Regions from separate parts of the Cohnella sp. LGH genome, predicted to be linked through region 1. Evidence: predicted binding sites of a transcription regulator. Region 1 holds the regulator's gene; each other region holds the start of a gene.

Region 1 (10,828 bases):
GTATGATTTCCCGCCGTTGCAAGGCGCAAGGGGCTGTCCCCTAGTAAGCGATGTATTATTTTCAGAGGGGGACAATTAGCAATTGAACGGAATAGCGCAGAAAAATCAAACCCCGGCGCAAGGCGGCTGTTTTCCGCTTCGCGTCGGGGTTCTAGGGCGTGTATGCATACACGTCCTAGCGATCAGGCTTTCTCGACGTTGAAATATTGCGCCTCAGGATGAGCGAACACCATCGCCGATACGCTTGCCTCCGGCTCCATCATGAATCCTTCGGTCAGCTCCACGCCGATGTCCTCAGGTTTCATCAGCGCGAACAGCGGCCCTTGATCCTCCAGGTCCGGGCAGGCCGGGTAACCGAACGATACGCGAATGCCCTGATAACGAGCGCCGAAACGCTTCTTCATCGTCATATCTGCCGAATCCGGGAAGCCCCAGATGTCCCTCATCATATGATGCACGCGCTCCGCCAAGCCTTCCGCCACTTCAAGCGCAGTAGCCAGCAGAGCGTGAGAGCGCAAGTAGTCACCGCTGTCCTTCCACGCCTCGGCTTGCTCGCGGGCGCCCTGGCCTGCGGTGACGACGAGGAAACCGACATGATCCATCACGCCGCTGTCCACAGACTTCAAGAAATCCGCCAGACACAGGAACGGCTCCACCTGCTGACGCGGGAACGAGAAGCGCTGCAGCACCTTCGTCGTATCGGCCGGATCGTAGACCAAAATATCGTTGCCGTCGGACTGCGCCGGGAAAAACCGGTACATCGCCTGCGGATTCAACCAGCCTTTCGCTTGCGACTGCTTCAGAATATCGTCGACCGTCTCCTTCAGGTTAACGGTTCTCTCGTCTCCGGCAGCAAGCAAATCGTCCACATTGCCTTTCAAGCCGAGATGGTGGCCGAGCAGCATCTGCATGTTGACGTAAGGCATCACATGCGAGATCGGATAATCGCGCAGCACATGGCGGTCATGATCGGGCGGTACGAATACCGGCGCGTCCTGCGAAATGCTGGAGCGACGTACGCGCGACGCTTCGGGCAGCTCCTTCGCCGGCTTGTCGGCTTCTTCCGCCAGCTTCGCCTGCGCGGCCCAGTGCTCCTCGATAATTCGCGCTCGATGGCCGGGATCGCTCAACTTGTTCGCCAAGTCTAGCCCTTCCATCGCGTCCTTCGCATACAGCACGACGCCTTCATACTCGGGCGCGATGCGGTTTTTCGTAAACTTCCGCGTCAGCGCCGCGCCGCCGACGAGAATCGGCGCATCGATGCCGGCGCTGCGCAAGTCCTGCGCGGTGACGACCATCTGCTGCGCGGATTTAACGAGCAGGCCGGACAATCCGATCGCATCGGGATTTTCCCTGCGCACGGCTTCGACGATTTGATCCGGCGGCACTTTAATGCCGAGATTCACGATCTGATAACCGTTGTTGGACAAAATGATCTCGACGAGGTTTTTGCCGATATCATGCACATCGCCCTTAACGGTAGCGAGCAGAATTTTTCCTTTAACAGCGGATTCGTTCTTCTCCATGTGCGGCTCAAGCTGCGCTACGGAGGCCTTCATTACCTCCGCACTCTGCAGCACCTCGGCTACGATCAGCTCGTTGTTGTTGAACAGACGGCCAACCTCGGTCATTCCCGCCATGAGCGGTCCGTTAATAATATCGAGCGGCGCGTATTTCTGCAGCGCTTCGTCGAGGTCCGGCGCAAGGCCTTCCTTGCTGCCTTCCACAACGTAGTTGGCGAGCCGTTCCTCCAGCGTCAAGTTCTCGACTTTGACCTTCTTCTCGATCTTTTTGTCGCGGAAAGCGGCTACGAATGCGGCAAGCGTCTCGTCGTTCGTATCGTACAGCAGTTGTTCGGACAGCTTGCGCTCGTGTTCGGGAATGGAGGCGTAGCGCTCCAGCTTCTCCGTGTTGACGATCGCGTAATCCAGGCCGGCTTTCGTACACTCGTACAGGAAGACGGAGTTGAGCACCTCGCGCCCGGCTTCCGGCAAGCCGAACGAGATATTGCTAATGCCGAGAATCGTCTGGCAGGCGGGCAGTGCTTGCTTAATTAGCCGAATGCCCTCGATCGTCTCCTTCGCAGAACCGATATACTGTTCGTCTCCTGTGCCGACAGGGAAAACAAGCGGATCGAAAATGAGGTCCTCCGCCTGCAACCCGTACTTGTTCACCAGCAGATCATGCGAGCGAATCGCCACATCCCGCTTGTCCTCGCGCGAAATCGCCTGGCCTCTCTCATCGATGGTACCGACAACGACCGCCGCGCCGTACCGGTGCAAAATCGGCACGACCTTCTCGAACTTCTCCTCGCCGTCTTCAAGGTTAATGGAATTAATAATCGATTTGCCTTGAATATATTTCAGCGCCAGATCGATGACCGCCGCATCCGTCGTATCGACCATGAACGGCACCTTGACCTTCTTCGTCACGAAGTCCAGAAACTGTTTCATATCGGCCGTTTCGTCGCGGTCCGGGTCCTGTACGCAAATATCGATGACATGCGCCCCTGTCTTCACTTGCGCTCTGGCGACTTCCGAGGCTTCCTCGTACTTGCCCTCGGCGATAAGGCGCTTGAATTTACGCGAGCCGAGCACGTTCGTCCGCTCTCCGACCATATACGGACGATTGTCGTTCTCGATATAAACCGTATCGATGCCGGATACCGCCGGCGGATGCTCGCCTTCGATTTTCCGCGGAGCGATATCCTTCATCGCATCGGCCATCGCTGCGATATGCGCAGGAGTCGTTCCGCAGCAGCCACCGGCGACGTTCAGCCAGCCTTGCTCCGCGAACCCGCGCAGCTTCTTGGCTAGAGAGTCCGGCGATTCATGGTAGTGTCCGTTCTCGTCGGGCAATCCTGCGTTCGGGTAGCAGCTGACAGCCGTCTTCGCAATCCCGGACAACGTACGGATATGATCGCGCATAAACTCCGGCCCGGTCGCACAGTTCAACCCCATTGACACAGGCTTCAGATGCTCCAGCGAAATATAGAAAGATTCGATATTTTGACCCGCCAGCGTCGTTCCCATCGGCTCGATTGTTCCGCTGATCATAATCGGCAGCTCGCGCCCCATCTTCTTAAACGCTTCGCGCACGCCAATGCTCGCCGCTTTCACGTTAAGCGTGTCCTGGCACGTCTCGATCAGAATGCAATCCACTCCGCCCTCCATAAGAGCGACGACCTGATCCAGATAGTCCTGAATCAGTTGATCGAACGTAACGCCTCCCGTAACGGACAGCGTTTTGGTCGTCGGACCGAGCGCGCCTGCGGCGTAACGAGGTTTGTCAGGAGTCGAGTATTTCTCGCAAGCTTCTTTCGCCAGTCGGGCGGCGGCCAGATTAATCTCCCGAGCCTTCTCCGGAATATCGTACTCGGACAGCACGACAGCCGTCGAACCGAATGTATTCGTCTCGATAATGTCCGCGCCCGCTGCCAAATACCCTTCATGAATCGAACGGATCACGTCCGGCCTCGTCAATACAAGCAGTTCGTTGCAGCCTTCGAATTCTTCGCCTCCGAAATCCTCCGCCGTCAGATCCGCTTGCTGAATCATCGTACCCATTGCCCCGTCCAAAATAAGAATTCTGGAGCCCAGAGCCTCTTGCAGGGACGGTTTATTTTGCGTTAAAGTCATAATTGAGTCTCTTCCCCTGTCTGTCAAATCATTAAATTCTATAGTAACAGAATCCTCAGTGGACGGAAAGATACACATCGACAGGTTTACGGAATTGGACTATAATAAATTCATTAATTCACATTGGGAAAAGGGGAATTAACATGGCAGAAATTCGCATCCGCAACACGAATGAAAGAATTGCCGGCGAAGATGAGGTTCGTGCGTTTCTGACAAAGCAAAACGTACTTTACGAGCACTGGGATACGAGCAAGCTCCCTTCCGAGCTGAATGAGAAGTTTGTGCTTTCCGACGATGAGAAAGCCCAGCTCCTCTCCACTTACGACGCGGAAATTCGCGATCTTGCCGGACGTCGCGGCTATAAGGTGTGGGACATCGTCGCGCTCTCCGAAGCAACGCCGAACTTGCCCGAGCTGCTCAAAAAGTTCGAACAGGTGCACACGCATACGGAGGACGAGGTTCGCGCCATTACGGCCGGACGCGGCATTTTCATCATCAAGGGCGACGACGAGACCGGATACTTCGATGTCGAGCTGAGCGCCGGCGACGTCATCTCCGTTCCGGAAGGCCAACCGCATTTCTTCACCTTAATGGAAAATAAAGCGATCGTAGCGGTCCGTCTGTTTATTGAGCCGGCAGGCTGGGTGGCGGATCCGTTCGAAGATCCGACATTCGTAAAATAGATGCTAGATACGACGAAGGGCTATCCCTTGATCTTACGATCAGAGGGGATAGCCCTTATTTTCGTCGTGCCGTCTCTTACTTCGCCTAGGGCGTGTCTGCATACTCCGAGGGCAGCAGATTTGGCCGAATTTTCGTTCCATGCAAGGAACTTTTGTGAAGGCGTACTGGGGGTACGTCAAGCAAAAGTGACGAAGCAGGGGGCGAAAAGGTGGTGAAAGACGCCCCTGAGCGGGTTTGCGGACACGCCCTAGCGCTTGCAGGTGTTGAAGCCCATCACTCTATACATCAGACAGCTCCCGGCCAGTCCCGTCAGCAGCACCGCAAGCCCCAGCAAGCCGACGTATTTCACTCCGCCTTCCAGCAGGAAGAAGAGCGACAGCACGCCAAGGCCGACAAGAATGCGCAATACTCTATCGACGGTTCCCACGTTTTTCATTCCGATCCCTCCGCATGAAATAGTGAACTCTATTTCAGCTTAGGTGAAATCGGTCTCGTTCACCGTGACTAAGTCACTAAAAAACGCTTAGCGCGAATTTAATGTACGAATTAATTCTGGAAGCTCGGTCAAGCTCTCAATCTCGTAGGACGGAACGATATCGTCGTTGCGAACGGCCTCATGCCGATTAATCCACACCGATGTCATTCCAATCCGGTTAGCGCCGAGAATGTCTGTCGTAAACTTGTCCCCGATCATGACGCCCTCTTCCGCCGAAATTCCGATCTGCTCCATGGCATGCGCGAACAGTTTAGAGGAAGGTTTGCCTTCGCCAAAATTGCCGGAAATAACAATCGCATCGAAATAGGGAATCAGATCGGGCATTCCGTCCAGTTTTTCCTGTTGGAGATCCGGAGAACCGTTCGTCAGCAACAGCAGCTTGTACGACTTTTTCAGTTCTTCAAGCACTTCGAACGTTTCGTCGTACACATATTTGAGTTTTCTTCTCTGCGTCGGGAACATTTCCGCAAGCTGAGACCCTAGCCCGGGATTATCCACTCCGACCGCAGCCAACCCTTTCGTCCAGGCCGTCTGACGATAGCCGGGAGCGAGCTCTTGGAGCTTACGGAACATCGGATGCTCTCCGCGCTCGAATTTGCCCCACAACGCTTCAAACGGATTGATGCCGATCATCTGGGTGAATCCGAAAGTCTCATAAGTTTCGTACAATGCCCTTGCTTCGCGGCGCACGGCTGCTTCCAGCTCCTGCTCGTCCACTCCCGTCGCTTCGGCACCATATCGGCATGTAGACCGGAATGCTTCGCTTACGCTCCGATCGTCCCAAAGCAAAGTATCGTCCAAATCAAACAGCACCGCTTTAATCGACATTTCCGTTCCTCACTTTGTTTTAATCTCATAATCTACCCGGTTCACTTCCGCATACACTTTAAGCCGCTCGGCCATTCGGCTGATCGGATAACGGTTCATGATCTTGGAAAATACCCAGTTCGTTCCTTTGACGGATTCGATCAGGACATAACCGGGCTGAACGACGATTTTACGGATTTCCGACGGACGCAACGTCTTGTAGCCCGTAAATTTACGTGTCTCGAGCGTATCCCGACTCACAGCCAAATAGGGCCGCCTGAAATAGTAAAACACCGCAAGCAGAACGTAACACCCGATCGTCACCCAAAACAGCGTCGGATCCTGAAGGAATTTATCCGACCAGGGCTGCGACAACAAAATATAGAACAAAATCAACAATACTAACAGAGAAGGTATTACATAGTTCCGTCCCTGAAACCGGTCAATCTGCGGGGCATTGGCGGCAATCCCCTGTTTGCCTTCTTTTTTGCGCTTTTTGTTGATCTGCTTGGTGTTCTTCGTCACCATTCGTTCCCATGAGCGGGACATAACCTTCCTCCTCGTCACATTACGGACGACGCCCTGAACCTCTAGTTGTGTCGGAACTTCCTCCATCAGCTTGCGGTTCCCTCTGCGTCATCTTGCGGTTTCTTCCGACTGCATATCTATCGTTAATGCTTGATCTGGGGCTGATCGACGACCTCGATCCGATCCAGTTCTTGGCGGAAGTTGCTTTTGAATACCGACAAATATTGTTTGCGCAGACGGTCCCGTTCCGCGACCTCTTGCTCGCTTAAGCCTTCGCTCTTGCTCTTCCGGGATAATTCATTAATACGGTTAATCAACTGTTCCATCTCCATCGGTGTCTCACTCCCCTTTTCGCATCTTCTCTACTTTGCCACTTTCGCCGAGGGCTTGTCAAGAATCAATGCCTTGTCTGGACAAGCTTTGCTTAACCATCAAAAAAAAGACCGGCATAATGATTCGCCGATCTTTCTTGTATCCTCTATATCATCAAGTCAAGGCAATATATTCGCAGGAAAGATCAGCTCTTGTCCGCTCTGCAAAGCAGGAGAGGAAAGCCTGTTGCGCTCCATTAGAACATGGACTGCTTGGCGCGTATCGAGCGCAGGGTCCTTATAGGTACGGGCCAGCTCCCACAACGTATCTCCGCTGTCAACGGAAATTACGATTTCATCGTTCGAGGCAGGCGCCAACTCTCCGGTAGAAGCGAACGAGCGCATCAGCGTAAAGCCGCTGAATAGAAGCAGGAACGCCACGAGCACAAACAGCCCTCTGGCCGCTCTCCAATTCAAAGAGCCTTCCTTATTCTTCACATCGCGATTATATGTCATCTGAGCCGTGTTGTGTGCCTTCGTTGCAGAAATTGCTCCAGTAGAAACCCATGTATGAACCATTCCGCTCACCCCAAACATTTGTTCTGATCACATCGTAACACGAACACATGTTCATGTCAACGATTTCAGGAACGTTCGTTCTCTAGAACGAGTGTTTGTGCGAACTCGGGTTCTGTGCTATAATTTGTCATCATGAGCTATTTTAATAGGGAGGTTTTGGCGTGACCAAGATGTCCAGCCGACAAAATTCCATACTTGAATTTATTAAAACCGAAGTGCGTGAGAAGGGCTATCCTCCTTCCGTCCGCGAGATCGGCGAAGCGGTAGGACTCGCTTCCAGCTCTACCGTGCACGGTCACCTCGATCGCCTGGAGAAGAAAGGTCTGATTCGGCGCGATCCGACCAAACCCCGCGCGATCGAAATTCTTGGCGACGAAGACGATCAGATGCACAGACTTTCGGCTTCCGTTCGCACAGTCCCGCTTGTAGGCAAAGTAACGGCGGGAGTGCCCATTACGGCCACCGAGAACATCGAGGAGTATTACCCGCTTCCAATCTCCATGGTAGGAGAACAGCCGGTATTCATGCTGTCCGTCCAGGGCGAGAGTATGATCGAAGCGGGCATTCATAACGGAGATTACGTGATCGTGCGCCAGCAGCCGACCGCCGTGAACGGCGACATCGTCGTAGCGATGACGGAAGACAACGAAGCAACGGTCAAGACGTTCTACAAGGAACGCGACCACATTCGCCTGCAGCCGGAGAACGCCAGCATGGAGCCGCTTCGCCTCTCCAACGTCAGCATTCTTGGCAAGGTTATCGGCCTGATCCGCTCGCTTCACTAATACTTGGTGATGATTGGCGATCTCGAAGTGTTCGCATAGTACGAGAACAACTATACTTACGCATACGAAAGAACCTCACCCTCCATTTAAGCGGCGATTGAGGTTCTTTTTTTATGCGGGCTGTCCTCGACAGATGCAGCCCAAGAGCCTGAATCCTCGGCTATTTGATTTGATTCCACATATCGTCAAACTAAGTCGTTTGATGTAAAATGATGTGAACATGAAAATATAGCAAATCCCCCATCCGATGGGGAAGTCATCAGGTGATATTGTTGGATAAGATATTAAAAGGCTTGGCCATCGCTACATTTTTGACTGCTGTTATTGCCGGGTTTATTCAGGCAAACCAAACTGACAGCTATGTATCAGAATTCAGATGGGGCATTGCAGTTGCTTGGTGGATCAGCGGAGCTGTTTCCGGCATCGTCTTTTTTGCAATTGGCCTAATTCTGGAATACCAAAGCGAGATATTGCATCGCCTAAGAAACCTCGAGCACGAGGCGAACAAAAATGCCGGTCCTGCCCCTCGACTTGGAAATTCCAAAGCCAGCCTAGATAAACTGTCGGGCTTTAAGCTTTGATATGCAAATCCCCGCCTGGCCACTGGCAGTGCGGGATTTCTTAAATAGAATAGCCCGGGGGTCTAGGCCCCCGGGTTATTCATTATGGGCTTGTTAATCTCGCTGTTGGCAAAAATAAAAAATAAGGGGCGTTTCGGGGGCGACGATAGAATAACCGTCTTAAACCCCTTCCTGCCCCCAAACCTTAAATCTCCTAAACCCCTGATATTACAACAATCTTCCCAATTAATAATGCGTCAAATACTGATCCCGTTCCCATTGGTGAACCTGCGTCCGGTACATATCCCACTCGATTTCCTTCAGCTCGTAGAAGTGGCTGAGGGCGTGGTCGCCAAGCGCTTCGCAGATGATGTCGTCCCGCAACAGCTCGGACAGAGCTTCTTTTAGGTCGATTGGCAAGCTCGGGATACCTTCTTCGATCCGCTCCTCGTCGCTCATCACATAGATGTTGCGATCTACTGGAGGCGGCGTCGGCAGCTTGCTGCTGATTCCGTCAAGACCAGCCTTCAGCAAGGCGGCAAGTGTCAAATAAGGGTTTGCAGCCGGGTCCGGATTACGAACTTCAACCCGCGTGCTGAGGCCGCGGGACGCCGGAATGCGAATCATCGGGCTGCGATTGCTTGCGGACCAAGCGACGTAGCACGGAGCTTCGTAACCTGGAACCAGACGCTTATAGGAGTTGACCGTTGGATTCGTAATCGCCGCAAAGCCGCGCGCATGCTTCAAAATGCCGGTCATAAAATGACGGGCTTCCTCGCTTAAGCCCAGCTTGTCGCTCTGATCGTAGAACGCATTCTCGTTGCCTCTGAACAGCGACAGATGGCAGTGCATTCCCGACCCGTTCACGCCGAACAGCGGCTTGGGCATAAACGTCGCATGCAAGCCGTGCTGGCGCGCGATCGTCTTCACGACGAGCTTAAACGTCTGAATCTGGTCGGCCGCTTTGACGGCGGAAGCGTACTTGAAGTCGATCTCATGCTGCCCGGGAGCCACTTCATGGTGAGACGCTTCGATCTCGAAGCCCATCTCTTCCAGCGTAAGCACGATATCGCGACGGCAATTCTCGCCGAGATCCGTCGGAGCGAGATCGAAATAACCGCCCTGGTCGTTCACCTCCGCGGTCGGATAACCTTTATCGTCCGTCTGGAACAAGAAAAATTCCGGTTCAGGGCCAACGTTCATCGTCGTATAGCCCATTTTCTCGGCGTCCTCTAATGCACGCTTCAAGATTCCGCGAGGATCGCCTGCGAACGGAGTGCCGTCCGGCATGTAGATGTCGCAAATCAAGCGCGCGACCTTATTCTCGGTGACCCACGGAAACACGACCCAGGTACTGAGATCCGGATACAAGTACATATCCGATTCCTCTATGCGAACATATCCTTCGATCGAGGATCCGTCGAACATCATTTTGTTGTCGAGAGCTTTCTCCAGCTGGCTGAACGGAATCTCCACATTTTTGATCGAACCGAGCAAATCGGTGAATTGCAGTCGAATAAAACGAACGTTCTGTTCTTTGGCGATCCGAGTAATATCTTCACGTGTGTAGGTCATGACAGCCTCCTAAAGCGGATGAGTAATTACTTGTTCTTGTAAAACCGGGAGAGCTCCCCTTGAATCAGAGAAACCTGACCCGGACGCTTAGCCTGCAGCAATTCCTGCTTAAGCATCCGATGCAGCTGGGAATCGCTCAGCTCCCTCCGCTTTACCTCGGACACTTCGTTAATGATCGTGCCTTCGTTCTCGTTCTGACCGACCGGATTCATCACTTGTTTGATGCCCGCAATATTGACGCCCTTCTCGATCAGCGACTTGATTTCCATCAGTCGTTCGACGTCGTTAAAAGAAAACAATCGCTGATTGCCATCCGTACGGGCGGGTTGAATGAGCTCGTGCTGCTCGTAATAGCGAATTTGGCGGGCGGTCAGGTCGGTCAGCTTCATGACGATGCCAATCGGAAATAACGCCATATTTCTGCGAATCTCGTCACCCATCTCGTACCCAACCTTCCAGCTTGACTTTGAAATCACTTTCATTGTACCCGCGGCCCCAAAACGTGTCAAGGAATGTAAGGTTTCTGGAAGCGTTCATTTACAAAAATCCGCGTATGCGGAGCTCTTGCAGCGCCATCTTGACGGCAAACTTCACATGAGCGTAAGTCAACCCGCCTTGCATATAAGCAATGTACGGTTCGCGAACAGGAGCATCGGCAGACAGCTCCAAGCTGCCCCCCTGGATAAATGTCCCCGCCGCCATAATGACCGGGTGCTCGTAACCGGGCATGTCCCAAGGCTCAGGTACGACGTGCGCATCGACGGCCGCCGCCTTCTGGATCGCCTGCACGAAATGAATCAGAGGCTCCGCTCCCGCGAAATTGATCGCCTGGATCAGATCGGTTCGCGGATCGTCCCACCGCGGA
Region 2 (10,828 bases), 1.9 Mb from region 1:
TTACCCGCATTGTCAAAGACGCAGGGATGTGCCATACTGTACGTGACGTTTGGAGTGACGGACGAGAGAAAGCTCCGAATGGCAAAGGGACGCGACTATTCGCGGTCTGTTTGCCGTTCGGAGCTTTTTGCCGTTCCAGGAGCGTTGTCCGACTCACATTCAAACAATTTATGTCCGAAAAAGGGGGAAAACGGTCTTGCATAGAGAATTGTTTTATTCATTCCAAGCCTATTTATTCGATCTGGACGGCTGCGTCTATTTTGGCGACGCCCTTGCGCCGGGCGCGACAGAGGTAATCGATGCTTTAAAACAATCCGGCAAACGGGTAATTTTCGTGACCAACAATTCCCGTTCGTCGGCCAAGAGCATTGCCGAAAAGCTGCGGACAATGGGATTGGAGACGCCGTCCGCGGATGTTGTAACCGCAACAGATTGCGTCGGGACGTATTTATCGGAGCGTTATGGCCGGCTTTCAATCCGGGCGGCGGGCAGCGATGAGCTCTGCGCGGCGCTGAGCGCCGCCGGGCACATCGTCGTCTCCGATAACGAGGAAGCTGCGGTCGATGCGGCCGTCATCGGATTGGATATCGCCTTTGACTACCGAAAGCTGGAAATGCTCGGCGCTGCCGTCGGGGCCGGCGCGCGCTTGATCGCGGCCAACGCCGACTTGTCCCACCCTGGGCTCGATGGCGGCAAAGTGCCGGAGACGGGAGCGCTCGCCACAGCGGTCGAAGCGATAACCGGGCTGCGGGCGGAATATGTCGGCAAGCCTGAGCCGCACCTGTTTGCCTATGGGCTGGAGCGATGCGGAGCGCGGCCTGAAGAATGCGTAATGATCGGCGATAATTATAATACGGACATTGTCGGCGGCCGCGGCGCGGGAATGCGCACCATATGGTTAGACGGAAGGACGGCGGCGGAACGAAGCCGAACCGCGGACGAGTATCGCGCTGCGGACTGGATCGTGGAGGATCTGGCGGAGCTAAGGCGAATCATGGAGGGATTAGACGTATGAGAATCGAGCATGTGCCGGTTCCGAATCAGAAACAAGCGATTATTAAAATCGAGGGCTTAATCCGGCCGCTATCGCTGCTGCATGTGACGGATTGCCATATGAACGAAACGGACTTAAAAGACGGGGAAGAGGCATTCGCGGAATCGATGCGTCTTTACGGATTTGACGCGCTGGCGACGCGAAACCACTTTGACGATGCGCTGCGTTATGCCAACGACAAGTCGTTCGACTGCGTCGCGCTGACGGGCGATGTCGTCAACGGGGCCACGATAGGCAACTTGGAGCATCTTGAAGGGCGTCTGGAGAGACTTGCCATGCCGTATCTGTACACGCCGGGCAATCACGACTGGGAGTATCCGCATCAGAGCTGGGGCGAGCGGACGCGCGCGGTCCAATATCCCAAGTTCGCCCGGATTACCGGGGGACAGCCTGCGTATCGGGCCATTGCGCTGCAGGGCGTCAACCTGGTCGCGATCGACAACAGCACTTATCAGATTACGGAAGAGCAATTGGCTTTTTTCCGGGAGCGGTTGGCCGAGGGGCTTCCGACGCTGTTGTTCTCGCATATTCCGATTTACGTTCCCAGCCTGCTGCCTGAAGTCGTGAAAATTTGGGGATCTCCGATTATGATGGCGGCGGAAGGGTGGGACGAGAAGCTTCGCAAAGAATGGATGGTCGAGAAAACGACGGCCGCAACCCGGGCATTCCACGAGCTGCTGCTGAACAATCCGTATGACAATCTCGTCGGCGTTTTCTGCGGTCATGTTCATTTCGGCCATGCGACGCCATTCGGACGAGGCTCCTGCCAATATGTGACAGAGCCCGGATTTGCCGGCGGCTATCGCGTCATTCATCTATTGCCTGCCACTTCACCATAGGAGGATAAAAAGATGTCGTTGCTGCATCTTCTAGCCGGAAGGCCGGTCATCGCCGCGCTGCGTACGAGCGACGAACTGGATATCGCGTTAAGCAGCCGCGTCGACCATCTCTTTTTTATGGGGGGGAGCTTAACGGACGTCATTCATGGCGTACGACTGGCGCGGGAGCAGGGCAAAGGCGCGTTCGTGCATCTCGATCTGATCCGCGGCTTGTCGAGCACCGATCGGGAGAGCGTCGAGTTTGTCCGCGACTTCGTCGGCGCCAACGGAATCGTGACGCCCAAGAGTCATCTGATCAAGGAGGCGAAGCAAGCGGGCTTGTACGCGGTTCTTCATCTGTTCGTGCTGGATTCGTTGGCGCTGGCCAACGGGCTGAAAATGGCGCAAACGATGAAGCCCGACGCGGTCGAGTTGATGCCCGGCGTTATTCCTAAGGTGGTTAGTGCGTTCGCGGACGCGCTTCCCGACATTCCGTTGATCGCCAGCGGTCTGATTCAGACGGAGGACGAAGCGAACGGCATTCTGGATGCGGGGGCGACGGCACTCTCCGTGAGCGAACGCGCTTTGTGGAATTTCGAGTATGGAAAGTAGGCGTACTTGAACTGTGAAATGAAGCGAGCGTCGGCCGGATGAGGAAATTTGCGGGTTCCTCTCTACGGCTCGAAGCCTTCGCGACTGACGAATATCCGCTCGGAGGGGAACGCTCGGCCAAGCCGCTCCAGTACGGTTCGATAAGCTGTCGGACGGTTCCATTCCTGCAGATCCAGCCTGTCGTACAGCGAATGGATACCCAAGCTGCGCGTGCGTGTGCCTCCACTGCCGTCGCCCATAAAATAATCGTCCACGCACACGCGATCCGTAGCTTGCGCCAGCAGCTCCGGGAAAGCTTCGGTGCTAGGCAGCACGGGAGCGACCGCCGCTTGCGTCGGAATTCCGGCGGCGGTCAGCTCGCGCAGCGCATGCAAGCGGGCGGGGATCGGCGGGGCGTAAGGGGAGAAGGCTTTGCGAATGTCTTCCCGGTCGGTCTCGACCGTCATGCTGACGCGCACCCGATCGCCCAAACGTCCGAACAGATCGATATCCCGGGTCACGAGCGGGCTGCGCGTCTGCACAAGCAAGAAGTCGGGCGGCTCATCGGCCATTGCCTCCAGCAGCGATCGTGTCACCTGCTCCTTATGCTCGATAGACTGGTAAGGGTCTGTGCTGGACGACATAAAGATCGTCACCGGGCCTTTGGCTTTAGCTTTGCGCAGCTCCTTAAGCAGCAGTGCGTCTGCTCCCCGTTTTACGTCCACCCATGCGCCCCATTCGCCTTCCCGGAACAGGTTTACCGGCATTTGCCGCACATAGCAATAGGAGCAGCCGAATGTGCAGCCTGTATAAGGATTCAGCGAATGCGTGTATCCGCCGAGGAATCCGGTTCCTTTGTTAAGCAGCGTCTTCGGATGCTTGTCCTGTATATCCGGCTTCATGTCGTCTCCCCTTTCTGCGATATTTCCTATATCCAGTATAACTCCGAATGTGAACATATGTACGCTTTTTGGCATGAAAAGGCAAGATTGCATAATTCCTATTAGTCGGAAAGCGGTAAGTCTGATATGATACGGTTAAGGCCCTTTTCGCGAGGGCCTATTTTCTTATAGGGAGGAAACGGTTTATGAAATCGTTGTTTAAGCTGCTGACGGAGTATGTATCTGCGGGCAAGGAAGGTGAAACTCTGTATGAGCCGTAGTGTCGAGACAGCGTTTCGCGAAGATTTGCTGGAGCAGTTGACCTATTTCGAGAAGGAAACGTCCGAGCTGCTGAGAAAAGCGCATCCCGACGCGGCTAAGAGAGATGCGATTCACGCTTTAATCTCTGCATACTGCGATCATATTCAAGCCTATCTGGATGGCGATATTATCGGCGAGACCGATGCTTGCGTATGGATCGGCTCAACCGTCACGATCGTCGATGAGCTCGACGGTTCGGAGGAGCAATATAAACTCGTATTGCCGCACGAGATCGACGCCGACCTGGGCCACATCTCCTTTTTGTCGCCATTGGGCAGCCGCTTGCTGCTTGCCCGCAGAGGCGACCGGATCGAGGTCGATTCCCCGGCGGGCAGCTACGGCGTTATGCTGTTTGAAACCGTCTACAGAAAATAACGCTGTCGGCGCAGCTTGCAGACCCAGAATAAAGGGACATACAATATGGATTCGAAAGGACCTCAATTCCGCTAAGGCGGAAATGGGGTCCTTTTTGAAGTTTGGCCGAACGTGCGTCTATGCTATGATGATACTCATCCAAAAGCCTGCGACAAGGAGCCGATAGCGATGAGGGACGGAACCGGCAATTGGTTCAGAAACCAACGAATTCAAAATAAAATCATTTTTATTTATTTTCCTCTGGTGTTTATCCCCCTGCTGCTGCTGGGCGTTCTATCCTACCAGATCAATACGGAGGCGATTATCGCCAAAACGAAAAAGAATATGCAGGACGAGTCCCGCCTGATCACGACGAGAATCGATACGATTGTCGCCAACGCGGAGAGCTTCGCCAACAACGCCATGCTGGATTTGAACAAGGAGGTCGAGCTGAAGACGCCCGAGACGCCCGACGAGCTCGGCGGCTCCCAGCCGCTTAGCGAAGATCACGCGCTGCGCAGTCGAATCGAGAACAAGCTGGATTTCGCCCAGTTGATCTTTCGCGAGGTCGAATCGGCGGTGTTCGTCGATCGCTACGGCAACGTGTACACGACGGACGCTGAACTGACGCAAGGAACCGCCGAAGCGCTGGTCAGCGCGATGTTCCGCGAAGTGCAGGCGAGCAACGGCATTATGAAGTGGTTTCCGATGGAACGCAGAGACTACTGGGTGATGAATAAGGAGAAGGCCGTGCTCACCGTCGGCAAAAAAATATTGGATACCGAGACGATGGATACGCTCGGCTACCTGTTCGTGAATGTCAGCGAGAAGACGCTGTCCTCCGTCTATCATCCGGTCGGCCCGTCTCAGGCGACTGGCTATTATATTGCCGACGAACGCGGAGTCGTTATTTCCTCCTCTGATGAGAGCCGGATTTTGCAGCCGCTCGAGTCGGAACGGAAGGCGGAGATTTATTCTGAGAACGCTGTGCTCAAAGAGACGAAGGATGCGAACGGCAGCAAGGTTTTGCTGATGGCGACCCCCTTCGGGCAGACCGGCTGGAAGCTGGTCAACGAGGTTGCGCTGCGAGACTTGACCCGGGAGTCCCGCCAAGTGTCCCGCATCATTCTGATTGTCGGCGGCCTGTGCTTATTGTTTGCCTTAGTCGGCGCGATTGTGCTGTCCCGCGCGATCGCTACGCCGATTATTTCGCTCGCCAAGCATGTCGGACGTATACGCGACGAGAACATCGACCGTCCGGTGGAGGTGAATAGCCGCGACGAGATCGGTATTCTCGGCTCCGGTCTTAACATTATGCTCGGGCGCGTGAACGATCTGTTGGTCAAGGTGAAGGAAGAGCAGCAGTTGAAGCGCGAATACGAATTCGCGCTCGTCCAGAACCAGATCAAGCCGCATTTTTTTTACAATACGCTCGATCTCATTTACGTGCTATGCAAATCAGGGGAGAACGAGGAAGCGGGCAAGGCGACGAAAGCGCTGGCCGATTTCTACCGGATTGCGCTGAGCAACGGAAAAGAGATCATCACGGTGCGGGAAGAGGCGCGTAATTTGGAAAGCTATCTGTACATCCAGAGCGCCCGCTATTCCGATCTATTTGATTTTCGCATCGATATTCCGTCAGAGCTGCTGAACTGCGCAATACCGAAGCTGACGCTGCAGCCGCTTGTGGAGAACGCTATCTATCATGGTCTTAAGGAGAAGGGCAGCTTCGGACACATTCGGGTGACCGGCTGGCGCGGCATCGACCGGATCGTGCTAAGCGTGTCCGACGACGGAGTCGGGTTTCCGCAAGAGGAGTTCGACAGGTGGAGAGACGGCAAGCCGGAAAACAATTCCTTCGGACTGAAAAGCGTAGACGAGCGGATTAAGCTGTACTTCGGCGATCGGTTCGGCCTGCGGATTCGCAGCGCGGCAGGAGAAGGCTCGGAGGTTACGGTGGAAATCCCTTTGACGAATGGAGAGCGGGAACATGTATAAAGTTATTTTTGCAGACGATGAGGCGGTATTCCGGACTTATTTCAAAAAGGTAATCGACTGGCAAGCGCACGGCTTCGACCTGTGCGGCGAAGCGAAGAACGGGCTGGAGGCGCTGGAGCTGATCGAACGGGATACCCCGGACATCGCCTTCATCGACATTAATATGCCCTATATGAACGGAATGGATTTGGCGGCGAAGATCAAGGAGAAGCATCCTTCCGTATTCGTGCTGCTCGTCACCGGACATAGTGAATTCGAGTACGCAAGGCAGGCGCTGAAAATCGGCGTCGACGATTACATTCTCAAGCCGTTCGACGAGGAAGAGCTGATCGTGGCGTTGGCCAAAATCAAGGGCGAAATGGAGAAGCGCCGCATCGAGCGCGACAAATCGCTGAAGGAACGCCGGGTATGGAAGGAGAGCTTCCTGAACCTGCTGATCAGCAACGAACACGCCGACGACAACGAGACGATACGCGAGCAGTTGGAGACATTCCAGATGGGAGCGGGCCGTATTTTCCAAGTCGCCTCGGTCGAGATCGACAATTTGCACGAGCAATGGCCCGATTCGGGAGAAATCCGTCTGCGCAAATACATCATCGCCAATCTGCTGAACGATCTGATCCAGATCGAAGGCACCGGCTACCCTTTTAACGGACCGGAAAACCGCGTTGTCTCGCTGCTGCAATATTCGGACGAAGAGGCGGCGGAGCGTTTTACTCCGGACGGTTACGCCAAGCTGTGCGCGCTCATTTCCAAGCATTTCGGCTTCGGCGTGACGGTAGGCGTCGGAACGGCGGGACAGGGAATCTCGTCGATCCGTCATTCCTACAAGGAATCGGTCATCGCGCTGCGCAACAAAATTTCGATGAGCCGGTCGGACGTACTCGTCTATCGCGATATGACATCCAAGGCGGCGAATATTGGCTTTTATCCGAGCGAGATAAACGAGAATTTGCTGATTCATCTGCGGCTGCACGAGGAGGAGAAAATCAAGAGCGCTCTTGAGGAGATCCGGCAGTACATTCGCGATCGGCAGCTGTCCGGCGAGTACATCCACATGATCATGGCCGGGCTGGTATCGTTGTGCCTGACGTACATTTACGAGATCGGCAAGCAGGTGGACGATTTTCTGCCGCCGAGCTTTTCCCCGTTCGAGGCAATCACGAACAAGTCGTCGCTGGACGAGGCGTTCGAATGGATCGCCGACCTGTATTTGAGCGTGGCGGGACACTCTAAAAGCATGAAGCGTACCAAGTCCGGCAACCTGCTGACGTCGGCCAGAGAATACATCGATGCGCATTATATGGACAGCCAGTTAAAGGTGGAGGACGTCGCCAAGCACTTCTACATTCAACCGCGATACTTGCTGAAAATTTTTAAGGAAGGGCTCGGCATGAGCGTCAGCGATTATTTGTTCGAGACAAGGATGCAGAAGGCGAAGGAGTTGCTCTCCTCCGGGCGCAATCTGCGACTGACGAACGTCGCGGAGATGGTCGGCTACGGCGATCCCGCGCATTTCAGCAAAAGCTTTAAACGGCATACCGGACTGTCTCCCAGCGAATACGAGGCAACCCGACAAAGAGGTTGAAATGTACAAATGTGTTCCGATTCTTCCCTCACGGCGGCAAGAAAAAACCGTTTACAATGAAATTGACCACAAGACAAGGGGGAAAAATACAGTGAACCATTTTTTGAAAAAGCCGGCAACGATGCTGGCGCTGCTGTCCATGGTCGCGCTCTCGTTGACGGCCTGCGGCTCCGACAATAAGGACAACAACGCGCAGCCGAGCGCATCCGTTTCGCCATCCGCATCCGCGAGCGGCTCCGCTCCCGCAGAGGAGACGAAAGCTCCGGAGCCCGGCTCGATCAAGCTGAAGTTCTATGCGCAATACAGCGGCGTCGAGATGCCGGTCTACGATGCGGCCAAGGAAGCTATGAAAACGACCATGCCGGAAGTCGACGTCGAATTCGAAGTGGCGGCGCAGGATGACGAGCAGAAGATCAAGACATATGCGGCGGCGGGAAGCCTGCCCGACATCTTCTTCGCTTCCAGCGGATTGATCGAAACGTTGAAGAAATCCGACAACCTGTATGTGATGGACGATGTTGTCAAGGAGCTGAACATCGAGTCGCTGCTGAACGAAAGCTCCAAGCCGATGCTGTGGAACAAAGACGGCCACTCCTACTCCGTTCCGAACGTAGGTCAATGGGCCGGCGTGTTCTACTACAACAAAGATTTGTTCGCAGAGCATAACGTCAAAGTTCCGACGAACTACGACGAGCTCCTCGAAGCGGTCAAAGCGTTCAAAGCGAAGGATATCACGCCGCTTGCGCTGTTCGCGAAGGAAAAATGGCCGGGCGTGCTTATGTTCGATATGGCCGTCGTCGGCTCTGCCGAGCCGGGCGGGTTGAAGCGTCTGGACAACGGCGAAGGCGACTTCTCTGAAGAAGTGTATCTGAAAGGCGCTCAGAAAATCGCCGAGCTCATTCAGGCGGGTCTGCTGAGCAAAAACGCGTTCAACACGACGGCAGACGACGCCGCGGCGCAATTCAAGTCCGGCAAAGCGGCGATGCTGCTGAACGGCGCTTGGTCGATGGCAGCTCAGTACGAAAACCTCGGCGATAAGCTCGACATTATGTACAACCCGCTCGCGGACGCCGACAAGGCGGACCAAGTGCAGTGGAATATGAGCGGAGGAGGCTTTAACCAAGGGTTTGCGGTATCCAAAAACTCTAAAAACGTCGAAGCCGCAGCCAAATACGCAGCGCTGTTCTCGATCGAATTCGCCAAGCAGCGCGTGATTCAGTTGGCCGACCCGAACTCGATCCTTGTCGAAAAAGTCGTTCCGACAAACGGCCTGAACCCGGTGCAGCAGAAGTACGCGGACGATTCCGCGAACTTCAAGTCGATGACAACGTTTGCATGGGGCTACGAGAACGCAAAATACAAAACTTCCGTCGAAGACATTACGCAGAAGCTGTTCGCGGGACAAAAGCCCGAGGACTACATCAAGGACATGAGCAAAGCGCTCGAGAACGCTCGCAAATAACCAAGCTCGAAAACAGGTTGTCCCCGGCATCTTGGGACGACCTGTTTTTCGGAAAGGAGGATTTATGAATTCCAAAAGAAGCTACAACATTGCGCTGCTCGTGTTTACTTTGCCTACGCTTCTGTTCTTTACCGTCATCGTCGTCTATCCGATCCTTCAGACGTTCCAGAAGAGCTTCTTCGATTGGGATGGACTGTCTACGCCGAGCTTTATCGGCTTCGATAACTACGTCCGGCTGCTGGACGACGACGATTTCTGGGTATCGCTTAAGAACGGCTTGATTTTCGCCCTCGTCCTCGTCGTCTACCAGATCGGTCTAGGCACGCTGCTCGCCATCGCGCTGAGCACGAAGAGCTTGCGCGGACGCAAGTTTTTCCGGACGAGCTATTTCGTACCGGTCGTATTGTCCGGCGTTGTCGTGTCCCAGCTGTGGATCGCAATCTACAACGCCGACGGAGGCTTGATCAACAGCCTGTTCCACCTGTTCGGCATCCAGTACGAGCAAGCCTGGCTGAGCGGCGAGCATACGTCGATCTGGGCGATCGCTTTCTCCGGGGCATGGCATCATCTCGGCATCCAGCTCGTGCTCATCTACACCGCGATCAAATCGATTCCCGAGCAGCTGTACGAAGCCGCGACGATCGACGGCGCGCCGTTCTGGAAGATGCATTGGAAAATTACGATTCCGCTGCTCAGCGAAACGTACAAATTCTGTCTCGTTATCGCGATTACAGGCGGTCTTAACGCGTTCCAGAACATGTTCGTCATGACCAACGGAGGACCGGGGAACATTTCGTACACGCTGACGTTCATGATGTACAAAGCCGCGTTCCGTTCGGGCGAATACGGTTACGGTTCCGCCGCTGCCGCGGTTCTGGTGCTGGAGTGCCTGATCTTTACGATTCTGATCAACAAGTTTATCGCAAGGGAAAAAATCAGCTACTAACGGAGGGGATCCTATGTTCAAACGGTTGGCTTCTCGAGCGTTGACTTACGGTCCGCTCTCGTTCTTCTTGCTGGTCAGTCTGTATCCGCTCGTCTGGCTGCTATTCTACTCGTTTAAGGATAACGAAGAAATTTTCTCGACCAACGTATTCGGCATTCCAAATGAGTGGCGCTTGGAAAATTACAGCAACGCTTTCGGCGTGTTCGACATTGTCGCTTATTTCAAGAACAGCTTGATCGTCTCGATCGGAACGGTAATTTTTACAGTTATCCTGGCGCTTATGTTCTCTTACGCGGCGGCCCGGATGCGCTGGAGATTCGCGAATGCGAGCCGGATCTATATGACCTCGGGCATGTTTATTCCGATGCAGATCATCCTTATTCCGCTGCTCATTCTCGTTCGCGACATGCATCTGCAGAACAGCTATTTCGCGGTTATCGTTCCTTACGTCGCCTTTCAGCTTTCTTTTGCGACGATCATTTTCTACGCGTTCTTCCGGTCGTTGCCCTATGAAATCGAAGAGTCCGCTGCGATTGACGGCGCTAGCATATATACGACGTTCTTCCGCATCATGGTACCGCTCGTGAAGCCGGCGATCGCGTCGGTCAGCATCTTCGTCTTCCTGTTCGCCTGGAACGAATTCCTCGTCGCGCTGATCATGATCAGCGACAACGCGCTGAAGACGCTGCCGCTCGGCCTGCTGTACTTCCAGACGCAGTTCGGCTCGGATTGGGGCGCGATGGGCGCGGTAATGGTCATCTCGACCATTCCGACGATTCTCGTCTACCTGCTGTTCTCCGAGCAGATCGAGAAGG
Region 3 (10,828 bases), 2.2 Mb from region 1:
CATCGACGGCATTTCGCCGGAGCTCTATGAAGCGGCGAGCCTGGACGGCGCAACGCGGATCCAGCAGTTTTTCTACATTACGATCCCGATGCTGTGGGAGATTATTCGAATCACGATCGTCTTCAGCATTAACGGCGTGCTGTCCATCAGCTTTATTATCGTGTCCGTCATGACGGCCGGCGGGCCTGACAGACATTCGGAGGTCCTGATGACCTACCTGTACGGGCAGGCGTTTACGAATTCCAACTTCGGCTATGCGATGGCGATCGGCGTGTTTATTTTTATCATCTCGATGCTGCTGGCGCTAATCAGCAACAAATTAACGGACAAGGAGGCGCATTAACATGTCGGCTTATACCCATGCTGCAAAATCCGGCGGAATTCTCTCCAAATTGTGGGGCAATCTTGCCGTTCGGATTTTCCTGTTCGTCCAGACGTTGATTGTTTTGTATCCTTTGGTTTGGAACCTGCTGGCGTCGTTCAAGACGAGCACCGAGGTCATGGAAAGCCCGTGGTCTTTGCCGGCGGCACTGAACTGGGACAACTACGTGCGCGCCTTCACGACGGCCAAAATCGGCGACTATATGATCAACTCGGTGCTGGTCGTCGTCCTGTCGATGGTGATGCTGCTGTGCATGGCGGTACCGACCGCATACGTGCTCGGGCGCATGAAATTTCGCGGACGCGCCTTCCTGTCCAACTTCTATATGGCGGGGCTGTTTATCGGCGGCGTATACATTATCGTACCGCTCTTCATTATGATGAACGATCTGCACATGCTGGACAACCGTCTATGGCTGAGCGCGCTGTATGCAACAGGCACGCTGCCTTTCTCGGTTTTCCTGCTCACGGGCTTCATGAAATCCATTCCGCACGACTTCGAAGAAGCGGCAATGATCGACGGCTGCGAATACTTCGGAACTTTATTCCGCGTGATTATACCGATGGCGCGTCCCGGGATCATTACGCTGATTGTGTTCAGCTTCTTCGACTTTTGGAACGAGTACGTGCTGGCGTTGACCTTGATAACGGACGATACGAAGAAGACGATCCCGATCGGCCTGGCCAACCTGATGCAGATCCAGAAGTTCGCTACGGATTGGGGCTCGTTGTTCGCCGGTCTTGTTATCGTGCTCGTGCCGACGATCCTTGTCTACGCACTGCTGCAAAAAAAACTGACAGAAGGCATGATGCTTGGCGGAGTAAAAGGATAATGGACGGTTTGTGACGAAGATAACAGGGAACCCAAGGGAATCCCAAGGGAATCCAAATTTTGGAGAGGGGTTGTCGCGCAGGTGGCAACGTTCGGCATTCAAGGAAACGACTTTGTATATGAAGGCAATCCGATTCGGATTTTATCGGGGGCGATCCATTATTTCCGGGTCGTGCCCGAATATTGGGAGGACCGTCTGCTGAAGCTGAAGGCATGCGGCTTCAATACGGTAGAGACCTACGTGGCCTGGAACATTCACGAGCCTAAGGAAGGCCAGTTTAATTTCGAAGGCATTGCCGATGTGGAAAAGTTCGTTCGGCTTGCGGGCGAGTTGGGGCTTCACGTTATCGTTCGTCCAAGTCCGTACATCTGCGCGGAGTGGGAGTTCGGCGGTCTGCCGGCCTGGCTGCTGAAGGACAGCAACCTGCGGCTGCGCAGCTACGAGGAGCTGTATCTGGCTAAAGTCGAAGCCTACTTTGACGAGCTGCTGCCGCGCTTCAAGCCGCTGCTGTGCACGAACGGCGGGCCGATTATCGCGATGCAGATCGAGAACGAGTACGGCAGCTACGGTAACGACAAGAAGTATTTGGGATACATTCGCGACGGGATGAAGAAGCGCGGCATGGACGTGCTGCTGTTCACCTCCGACGGCCCTGAGGATCATATGCTTCAGGGAGGCATGGTCGAAGGCGTACTGGAGACGGTCAACTTCGGCTCCCGCGCGGCAGAGGCGTTCCGGAAGCTGCGGGAGTATCAGCCGGAAGGCCCGCTCATGTGTATGGAATTCTGGAACGGCTGGTTCGACCACTGGATGGAGGAGCATCAGTCCCGCCCTGCGGCGGATGTGGCGGACGCGTTGGAGGAGATGCTGGCCGAGGGCGGTTCGGTCAACTTCTATATGTTCCACGGCGGTACAAACTTCGGCTTCTATAACGGAGCGAACCATATACAGAGATACGAGCCTACGGTGAACAGCTACGATTACGATACGCTGCTGAACGAATCTGGCGAGCCGACGGAGAAATATTGGGCGGTGCGCAAGGTGTTGGAGCGGTATGCGGAGCTGCCGGAGGCGAAGCTGCCTGCGCCGATTCCGAAGCGAGCCTACGGAGAGGTGCGGCTGGAGCAGACGACCGGGTTGTTCGGACAGCTGGATCGCCTTTCTTCGCCGGTACAGCGCACAAGCCCGGAGCCGATGGAGAAAGTCGGACAGGCTTACGGTTTCATTCTGTACTCGACGCATGTAACCGGACCGAGAAGCGGTATGAACCTGGTTTTGCAGGAAGTACGCGACCGTGCGCTCGTATTTGCGAACGGCAAGTATGTCGGCACGACGGAACGATGGAATCCGGTTGAGCTTCCGCTGGAGGTTCCGGCTGAGGGTCTGCGCTTGGACGTGTTCGTAGAAAATATGGGACGCGTCAACTACGGTCCGCTTATGCGCGACGCGAAGGGAGTTACGGAAGGGATTCGGCTGGGCAATCAATTTCTGTACGATTGGACAATCCGTACGCTTCCGCTGGACAACCTGGATCAATTGGACTTTGCTGCTGCGGCAGAGGCGTCGGAAGGGGATCTTCCGTCCTTCTATAGAGGAACGTTTAAAGTGGAGGAGAAGGCCGATACGTTCGTTCGCTTCGACGGCTGGACGAAGGGCGTAGCTTTCCTGAACGGCGTTAACCTCGGTCGGTATTGGGAAGTCGGTCCGACGCGCACGTTGTACGTTCCTGCGCCGCTGCTGCGGGAGGGCGAGAACGAGTTGATCGTGTTCGAGCTTCATGGCACGTCGGCGCCGGTCGTTCAATTGACGGATAAGGCTGATCTCGGCTAATCGAGGGGAGGAGGAAGCGGAATGGGAGTCTCAATACAAGAAGCGGCGAAGATTTCGCCTTCACCGCGTCAATTGGCGTGGCAGGGGCTTGAGTTTTATGCGTTCGTTCATTTTACGGTAAACACGTTTACAGATATGGAATGGGGGCTGGGCGACGAGAGCCCTTCTCTGTTTGCACCATCCGAGCTGGATGCGGAGCAATGGGTTGCGGCCTGCCAAGCGGCGGGCATGAAGGGGCTTATTCTCACCTGCAAGCACCATGACGGCTTCTGCTTGTGGCCTAGCGCGTATACCGAGCATTCGGTCAAGAGCAGCCCTTGGCGGGGCGGTCAAGGGGATCTCGTTCGCGAGGTTTCGGACGCCTGCCGGAAAGCGGGCTTGAAATTCGGCGTCTACCTGTCCCCTTGGGATCGTCATGAGCGGAGCTACGGAGATTCGCCAACCTACAATGCTTTCTTCCTCAATCAACTGCGCGAGCTATTGACCAACTATGGCGAAGTATTCAGCGTCTGGTTCGACGGGGCCTGCGGCGAAGGGCCAAACGGCAAGCGGCAGGTGTACGATTGGGACGCTTATTACAGCCTGATTCGCGAGCTTCAGCCGAATGCAGTCATTTCCGTATGCGGCCCAGATGTACGCTGGTGCGGCAACGAAGCGGGCCATACCCGCACATCGGAATGGAGCGTCGTCCCGGCGGCGATGCAGGACAACGAGAAGATTCATGAAAATTCGCAGCAGATCGACGACGGAGAGTTCGCCAAGCGCGTCAGCTCGGAGGATGAGGACCTGGGCAGCCGCGATGTGTTGGCGAAGGCCGCCCAAGCGATCTGGTATCCGGCGGAGACGAATACGTCGATTCGTCCGGGTTGGTTCTACCATGCCGCGGAGGACGACCGCGTCAAGTCGACGGATCAGTTGATGGAGCTGTACGAGCGTACCGTCGGGGGCAATTCCACGTTCCTGCTTAATCTGCCTCCCGATACAAGAGGGCTGCTGCACGAGAACGATGTCGCACGCTTAAGAGAGCTTGGCGAGCGAATTAGACGGACGTACGGCACCGATTTGGCTGCGGGATCCGCCGTTCGAGGCTCGGCCGAGAAGGACGAGCCGCACGGGGCGCAGCGCATAACCGACGGAGATCGTTCGACGTTCTGGCAAGCTCCGGAAGGCGTCGAGCAGGCTGAGCTCGTCATCGAGCTAGGGGACGAGCGGACGTTCGACCGGGTTGTGCTTGCGGAGAACATTCGCGAAGGCCAGCGCATCGAGCGCTTCCGGCTGGAGGCGTCGTCCTCGTCGTCCGGCGACGAGGATTGGCGGCCGCTCTACGAAGGTACGGTCGTCGGATACAAGAAAATATGCCGCTTGGCCGAGACGACTGCCCGCCGTCTGCGCCTCACAATCGACGAATCGCGTTGGAGCCCGACTCTGAGCGGCTTCGGGGTTTATCGGAGCGCGGCGGTTGAGGGATAACATATAGCGGTTGAATAAAAAGGTCGTGAGCACGGGTAATTCCGTTGCTCACGACCTTTTTGCGCTTTATTTATGTTTCGGCTTAATGGTCAAAGTTCCAAAGTGAGAATCAATCAGGTAAAGCGTTCCTTTTCCATCGACCAAAATATCATGTAGCGAATTATTGTTTTTGACGATGAGTACGAACCGTTCATTCCCCGCAGGATCAAGCGAGAAAACGCTGCCGCCGTTATCCTTAATATAGACGTTTCCTTTGCTGTCGCTCAGCAGGGCCCCTACTGTATAGTAACCGTTCAGCCTCAGCGGATATTCCCATAGCGTTTTGCCGGAGGCATCAATCTGGGCAATCCCGCGCTTGGCCTTCACATAGTATTTTCCCTTACCGGCTTTCGTCATCACCAGATCGAGCTGGGCGGCTGTCGGTTTGTTTACTTTGGTCAGCTTTCCGCTCTTCAGATCCAAAATTTCGACGCGCGGATTCGGATTGCCGTATGCGCGAACCCATTGATCGGTCGCCGGGATATATCCGGACGCGCTCCAACTCTTCGTACTGCGGTCGAGTTGCTTCTGCCAGAGTAATTTGCCGGTATTGCTCAAGTAATACGCATAATCCGAATCAGTCAGTGCAAGCACGTTATCTCGGGAGTCTATAATTACTTCCGTTAGGCTGGTTTTATGCCAGGTAAACGAGAAATCGGCTACCTCCGTAGTCGTGGCGGTCCACTCCCCTATGTCCGGAACAGCCCAGTTCAGCTCGCCCTGGGGTGACAGGGAAATAAGGTTTCCACTGGCTACCGTAACCAGGTTGTCCCGCGAGTCCATCGCAGAGTACGTGATAAAATCCGGCAATATAAATCGATCGTGCGGGAGAGTGTATGACGATTTTACTTTGCCGCTGCGGTTGATCAGATCGATTCGGTGATCGACAGTGTTATCAAAAATATTCTGACGGATGGTGAACAGAGTTCCCTGTGCCGACAATCCCCAATCCTTCGGAAAGTTTGTATCCGAATCGCTGTAGTCGTGTGTCCACAGCTCGCGGCCATCCGATTTGGAAATCGCTTTCGTAGAGGTGCCGTCGAGCAGCAGTAGGCGGTCTCCGTCTAGCATAGATTGCCACACACTACTCGCTTCATCGCTCCAATCGACCTCGAAGTTTTGGTAGCCTCGAAGCTGCACTTTTTTGCCGCTGTCGTTGGTATAGGGAAGCTCCAAATAATCATTGGAAGGGAGCAGTTTTACTTTGTCCGTTGCCGCAGAGGCTTGCGAGACGCCGGTAACTCCAAGCAGCAAAGCAAATCCGGCGATCAGGCCGATCCATTTTCTGTGCATCAATAAATCTCCTTATAATAGAGTGGCGTTACGGCGATTAGCTGAACGGGCCAATGCTACTTGTTACTTGAGAGACTTGTAATAAGCCGAGAAAACATCGGAGAAGGCTTCCGCAGCCAGCTTAGTTTCCTCCAGCGTATTGTTGGCGCCGCCGATTTCCAGCAGCAGACTGCCGGGGGAGAGCGATTGGTTGTATTCGCCGTTGCCTTGGTGAACGCTCTTGGAGATGACTCCGCGCGACAGACCGGGATACTTTTTGTTCAGCCGTTTGTCCAGTTCGTTGGCCAGCTTCTGGTTGGCAGCATGGTTGGGGTGGGCCGTTCCGATGACGAACAGGATGCGAGCGTAGCTCTTTCCTTTAATCGTAACCGTCGTGTTTTTGCGCGGAACGTCTGCATCTCTATGAATATCGAAGAAATAGGCCAGCGACGGATTGGCTTTCATAGCTTTAGTGACGGCTTTGCGAGATTCCGCGTAGGATTGGGAGAAGCCCAGCTTTTGCGTCTTCAACCGTTCCATGAAATCCTCGGTCTCTACCAAAGAACGGATCCCAGACTTGGTGAGCTTCTCTCCCAAATGTCCGCCTACCAACGTGATGTTGATTTCCGTATCGTCGACGGATGAGCCCGTTACGTTACGGGCGACATTTTTCCAGGATTCCCGATTATGAGTGTGATAGATGTAGACCTTCGGCGTTTCGCGTTCGTTGAGGTTCGTCCGGACGACCCAATTGGCCACATAGGCCTGTTTTCCGCCCGACAGCGTAACGATATACCAGTCGCCTTCGACCCCGGCGATCGGCAAAGTGTCTCCCGAAGCGGCCTTGCCTACGATGTCGTGTTCCAGCCCGGGGCCGCTGCGCAGGTTAGTCTTGTCCACAAACACGACATAACGCAGAGGCGTTTCGGTCTCGACTACCCAGTTGGCGACGTAAGCGCGCTCCCCGCTAGGCAGCGGTACGACGTACCAGTCCCCTGTCGTATCGACGATCGGCAGCGTAACGCCGGGGACCGCCTTGCCCACGATATCGTAATCCAATCCCGGCCCGCTGCGTAAATTGGTAACGTCTACGATTTTAACGACGCTTCCCTTTGTTGAAGATGAATTGTTGGCGATGATCCGGCTATTGGCCATATCAGTATTGCCTGCAGGCGCGACGGATGGGGAGGCTCCGTAAACAGGAATGAAAGCGACGAATAGAAGCAGGACGGCTACGGCTGCGGTAGAAGCGATTTGGCGAAAGATCAAAGCATCCTCTCTCCTTTTTCGGTATTTCGTTCCTACCTTTTTTCGACAAGGTTGAAGTAAAAGCCTGCTATTTGTCGGAAAAATATCTCATTCTTTACACGAGAACATATGTTTGGTATAATGAAAAAAGATGAATAAACGGCGAGTGAAGCACACTCCGATAAGCGCCTGAAGGCGCTCGGGGCGTGCTTTTTTTCGCGTTTGCGGAGGTCGCCTGAGAGAGGATGTGGTGTATAATGAAGGTAACGGATCGGCATAAGAAGGAGAAGCTGAAGCTCGATCAAATGATGCGCGTGCTGTTTCGGTTGTCCAAGAGGCTGACGGTGCAATTGATCAACGGTTTGTTCGGGGAGCGGTTTGCGACGGAGGACGTAAAGGCGATCCACTACGGCAATGCCGAGTTTATCTTGGACGAGTACGAACGGATCGTCGGCGATTTGTTCTTGAAGCTGGATACGCGCCGCGGACTGCTTCATTATCATGTCGAGTTCCAGACGCTTAACGATCAGTCGATGGTTATACGCATGTTTCGCTACGGCTTCGAGAAGGCGTTGGAGCTGGCCGCGGGAAGAGAAGACAATGGTTTGCCCTTGCTCGCATTCCCCAAACAAATCGTTATTTTTCTGGAGGAAAACGAAGCGATCGGCGAGGAACTCGCCTTCCGAATGCGGCTACCGGACGGAACGGAGACGGTCTACACGGTACCGGTGCTGCGTTACTGGACGCTGTCGCCCCGAGACCTGCAGGAGCGGCGTCTGTTCGCGCTGTTGCCTCTGCAAGTGTTTGGCTCTCGCAAGAACATGCGGCTTATTGCCGCCAGCACGCGCACGGACGACGAGAAGCGTCAGTTATTCGCAGAGGAGTTCTCTCGTTTAAAGGCGACGATCGAGGAGACGCTGGCGGTTATCCGGGACCTACATCGGCAGCGGCTGTTACCTACTGGAGACATGGATCGGATATTACAGGTGCTGGGGAACATACTAAACTACTTATACCGACATTACGGCGAATACAAACAAACGGAAGAGGAGGTAAGCCACATGATCAAAACGTTTATTCCCGAAGCAATGAAAAAAGGAAGGGAGGAAGGCAAAAAAGAAGGCTTAAAGGAGGGAGTAAAAAAAGGTCAGCTCAAGGTTGCGCGCAATCTGCTGAAGCTGGGAGTCGATTTGGACACGATCGTTGAAGCGACCGAGCTGACTCCTGAGGAAGTGACAAGACTGGAAGAGAAAAAATGAAGGCAGCATGATCGTATGGCTGAGAAAGCTAGAGAGTGACGACACGATCGTTATTTAGAACTACCCTCCTCAAGTCTGTCGAAGGACAGGCTTTTTTGAACGATTCAGAAAGTATAAAATTCGCTATCCTTATCTGAATCGTCTCCGACAAAACGCATTCATCGTCCAGAGGACGCCGAAGGCGTTTTTGCTTGTTTGCGCCGATATTACGCATAAAAAGTCAAACAAATCATCATAGTGCTAATCCGGTGCCAAGCGAAAGCGACTATAATGAGAAGTTAGACGAATCGCCATTCGACAGGGAGAGACGCCACGATGAACAAATTCAGAATTCCATGGAGAAACTCCGTCTATATGAGAATGCTGCTGCTTTTTATCGCGATTCTGACCCCCGTCTATGTCATTGGGCTGTTGATCTACAACTGGGGGATTCAGGCGGTGAAAGAGCAGGTGTATCAGTCGATGGACTCCCAGACGGCGTATTACCTGAACGAGCTGGAAACGAAGGTCGAACAGATGAAGATTTTGCTGCTCGACAGCCTGAACGACGACAATCTCAACAATCTGGCGACGATCTCTCCGATTATGAAAATTTCCGAACGCCGCAGCGCGATTACGAGATTGCAGCAGCGGCTGTTCGCGATCAAGAGCAGCAGCGAACTGATCGAGGATGTTGCGGCTTATATTCCCGGGACGGATACGCTCGTCTCGGGCGTTTACGGTTACGATAATATCGGACAAGAAGGATTGAAACTACTCGGGCGAACGGGCCAACGGTTCACGACCGCTCCCGAGCTGGACGGGGATACCCTTAAGCTGAGGGCTCCGTTTCCCAACTCCAGAAATCGAAAGCCGCTGTTTCTAGTCGAAGTGACGTTATCGCTAGAGCAGCTGGACAAATCTCTCTCCTACCTGATACAACCGGGACAAGACGAAGATGCCGCATTGATTCGAGCTTTCAGCGGCGAACGGGTCGCGGGAGCGCGGACGGGGACGATCGGCTTTGCCATGAGTACGAGAGAGCCGCCTTTTCCTCCGGCAGCGGACGGCAAAACGTTCGCCGACGTCGAAGGGAGGAGCGTCTTCGCCGTCTATCATTACTCCAAGAAGCTGGACATGACGCTCGTCAAAACGGTGGAGATCGATTCCGTGACGGGGCCGGCTCAAACCTATCGGAAATGGTTGTGGTTTTTCCTCGCGACGGGACTGCTGATCGTGCTATTCTTCTCCGTATCGCTGTATCGTTCCATCCATAAGCCGCTCGTGACGGTGATTCGCGCTTTCGGCAAGCTGCAGGCGGGCGATCTGAAGGTGCGCATTCATCGCAGGAACAAGGACGATTTCAACTACTTGTACGCGCATTTCAACCGGACGGTCGAACAGTTGAATTCCTCTATTGATCAAGCGTACAGGCAGACGATATTGGCGCAAAGGGCCGAGCTCAAGCAGCTGCAGGCGCAGATCAATCCGCATTTTCTGTACAATAGCTTCTTCATGCTGCACCGGATGGTGAAGATGGAGGATAACTCCAAGGCGGTCGTATTTTCCAAAAAGCTCGGAGAGTTTTTCCAATTCGTTACGCGCAATAGCGAGGACGAGATTTTGCTGACTAAGGAAGCGGAGCACGCTCGAATCTACTCCGATATCCAGGCCATGCGTTTCGTCAGCCGACTGCAGATCGACATTGAACCGCTTCCGGCGTGGATTCAGCATTGCTATGTGCCGCGGATGATTTTGCAGCCTCTCATTGAGAACGCGATTGAACACGGCATGCGGAACAAGGAGAAGGATGGCCGAATCCGTATCTCGTACGGGAGAGACGGGGAGCGCTTCGTCGTTGCGATCGAGGATAACGGAACGGGGATGGACGAGGAGACGAGAGGCCGGCTCGAACGCAGCCTTGATGAGCAGTCTCTAGGGCAAGAGACGGAAATTACCGCACTGATCAACATTCATCGTCGACTGCGGATCAAATTCGGTCCGGATAGCGGCCTCGGATTCGAAACCACCCCGGGCGGCGGTCTGACGGTGCGCGCGACGATTGATTTTGGAGGGGAAAAGCATGTATCGGATATTGCTGGTGGACGATGAGAGGCACGTGCTGGATTGGATTTCGGAGCTGCTTGGCGAACTCGACGGGCACGAGCTGGATGTGTACAAAGCCGAAACCGTGACGGAAGCGCTCGCTTGGCTGAACCGCTGCAGAGTGGATATCGTCGTCTCCGATATCGCCATGCCCGGAATGACCGGACTCGAACTGCACGGCAAAATCCGCGAGCGTTGGCCGGAGTGCAAAGTCATTTTCTTGACGGGGTACACCGACTTCGAATTTGCTTACCAGGCCGTTAAGAATGAGGCAGTCGGATATATTCTGAAAACCGAGGATGACGACGTCATCGTCGAGACGGTGCGCAAAGCGATTGTCCAGATCGAGGAAAGCGAACGAAAAGAACGGCTGGTGCGGCAAGCGGAAGAACGGGTCAAAGCGGCGATACC

The links. Region 1 encodes LexA, which represses DNA repair genes until DNA is damaged. Its sites were predicted from a motif close to CGAACATATGTTCG; they were not measured.
Region 2: a site for LexA is predicted at 3,416-3,429, ahead of J4772_RS20605 (SPL family radical SAM protein). Genes of this name have one in related genera too.
Region 3: a site for LexA is predicted at 7,196-7,209, ahead of J4772_RS02800 (RpnC/YadD family protein). Genes of this name have one in related genera too.

Annotation. Positions count from the first base shown of each region.
Region 1 covers NZ_CP072117.1:2,889,499-2,900,326, reverse strand. Annotated here, with positions in the region: gene metH (methionine synthase) at 183-3,638, opposite strand; gene J4772_RS12170 (1,2-dihydroxy-3-keto-5-methylthiopentene dioxygenase) at 3,782-4,321, shown strand; gene J4772_RS12165 (YgaP family membrane protein) at 4,570-4,758, opposite strand; gene J4772_RS12160 (HAD family hydrolase) at 4,846-5,646, opposite strand; gene J4772_RS12155 (hypothetical protein) at 5,656-6,174, opposite strand; gene J4772_RS12150 (DUF896 domain-containing protein) at 6,297-6,485, opposite strand; gene J4772_RS12145 (LysM peptidoglycan-binding domain-containing protein) at 6,645-7,043, opposite strand; gene lexA (transcriptional repressor LexA) at 7,205-7,828, shown strand; gene J4772_RS12135 (hypothetical protein) at 8,092-8,409, shown strand; gene glnA (type I glutamate--ammonia ligase) at 8,635-9,963, opposite strand; gene J4772_RS12125 (MerR family transcriptional regulator) at 9,990-10,403, opposite strand; gene J4772_RS12120 (methionine gamma-lyase family protein) at 10,501-10,828, opposite strand, start outside.
Region 2 covers NZ_CP072117.1:4,765,814-4,776,641, reverse strand. Annotated here, with positions in the region: gene J4772_RS20620 (HAD-IIA family hydrolase) at 197-1,015, shown strand; gene J4772_RS20615 (metallophosphoesterase family protein) at 1,012-1,893, shown strand; gene J4772_RS20610 (glycerol-3-phosphate responsive antiterminator) at 1,906-2,484, shown strand; gene J4772_RS20605 (SPL family radical SAM protein) at 2,547-3,365, opposite strand; gene J4772_RS20600 (GreA/GreB family elongation factor) at 3,615-4,040, shown strand; gene J4772_RS20595 (cache domain-containing sensor histidine kinase) at 4,209-6,017, shown strand; gene J4772_RS20590 (response regulator) at 6,010-7,605, shown strand; gene J4772_RS20585 (ABC transporter substrate-binding protein) at 7,697-9,067, shown strand; gene J4772_RS20580 (carbohydrate ABC transporter permease) at 9,132-10,013, shown strand; gene J4772_RS20575 (carbohydrate ABC transporter permease) at 10,027-10,828, shown strand, end outside.
Region 3 covers NZ_CP072117.1:695,674-706,501, forward strand. Annotated here, with positions in the region: gene J4772_RS02770 (carbohydrate ABC transporter permease) at 1-343, shown strand, start outside; gene J4772_RS02775 (carbohydrate ABC transporter permease) at 345-1,214, shown strand; gene J4772_RS02780 (glycoside hydrolase family 35 protein) at 1,296-3,044, shown strand; gene J4772_RS02785 (alpha-L-fucosidase) at 3,066-4,514, shown strand; gene J4772_RS02790 (outer membrane protein assembly factor BamB family protein) at 4,581-5,846, opposite strand; gene spoIIP (stage II sporulation protein P) at 5,910-7,094, opposite strand; gene J4772_RS02800 (RpnC/YadD family protein) at 7,331-8,332, shown strand; gene J4772_RS02805 (sensor histidine kinase) at 8,648-10,423, shown strand; gene J4772_RS02810 (response regulator transcription factor) at 10,395-10,828, shown strand, end outside.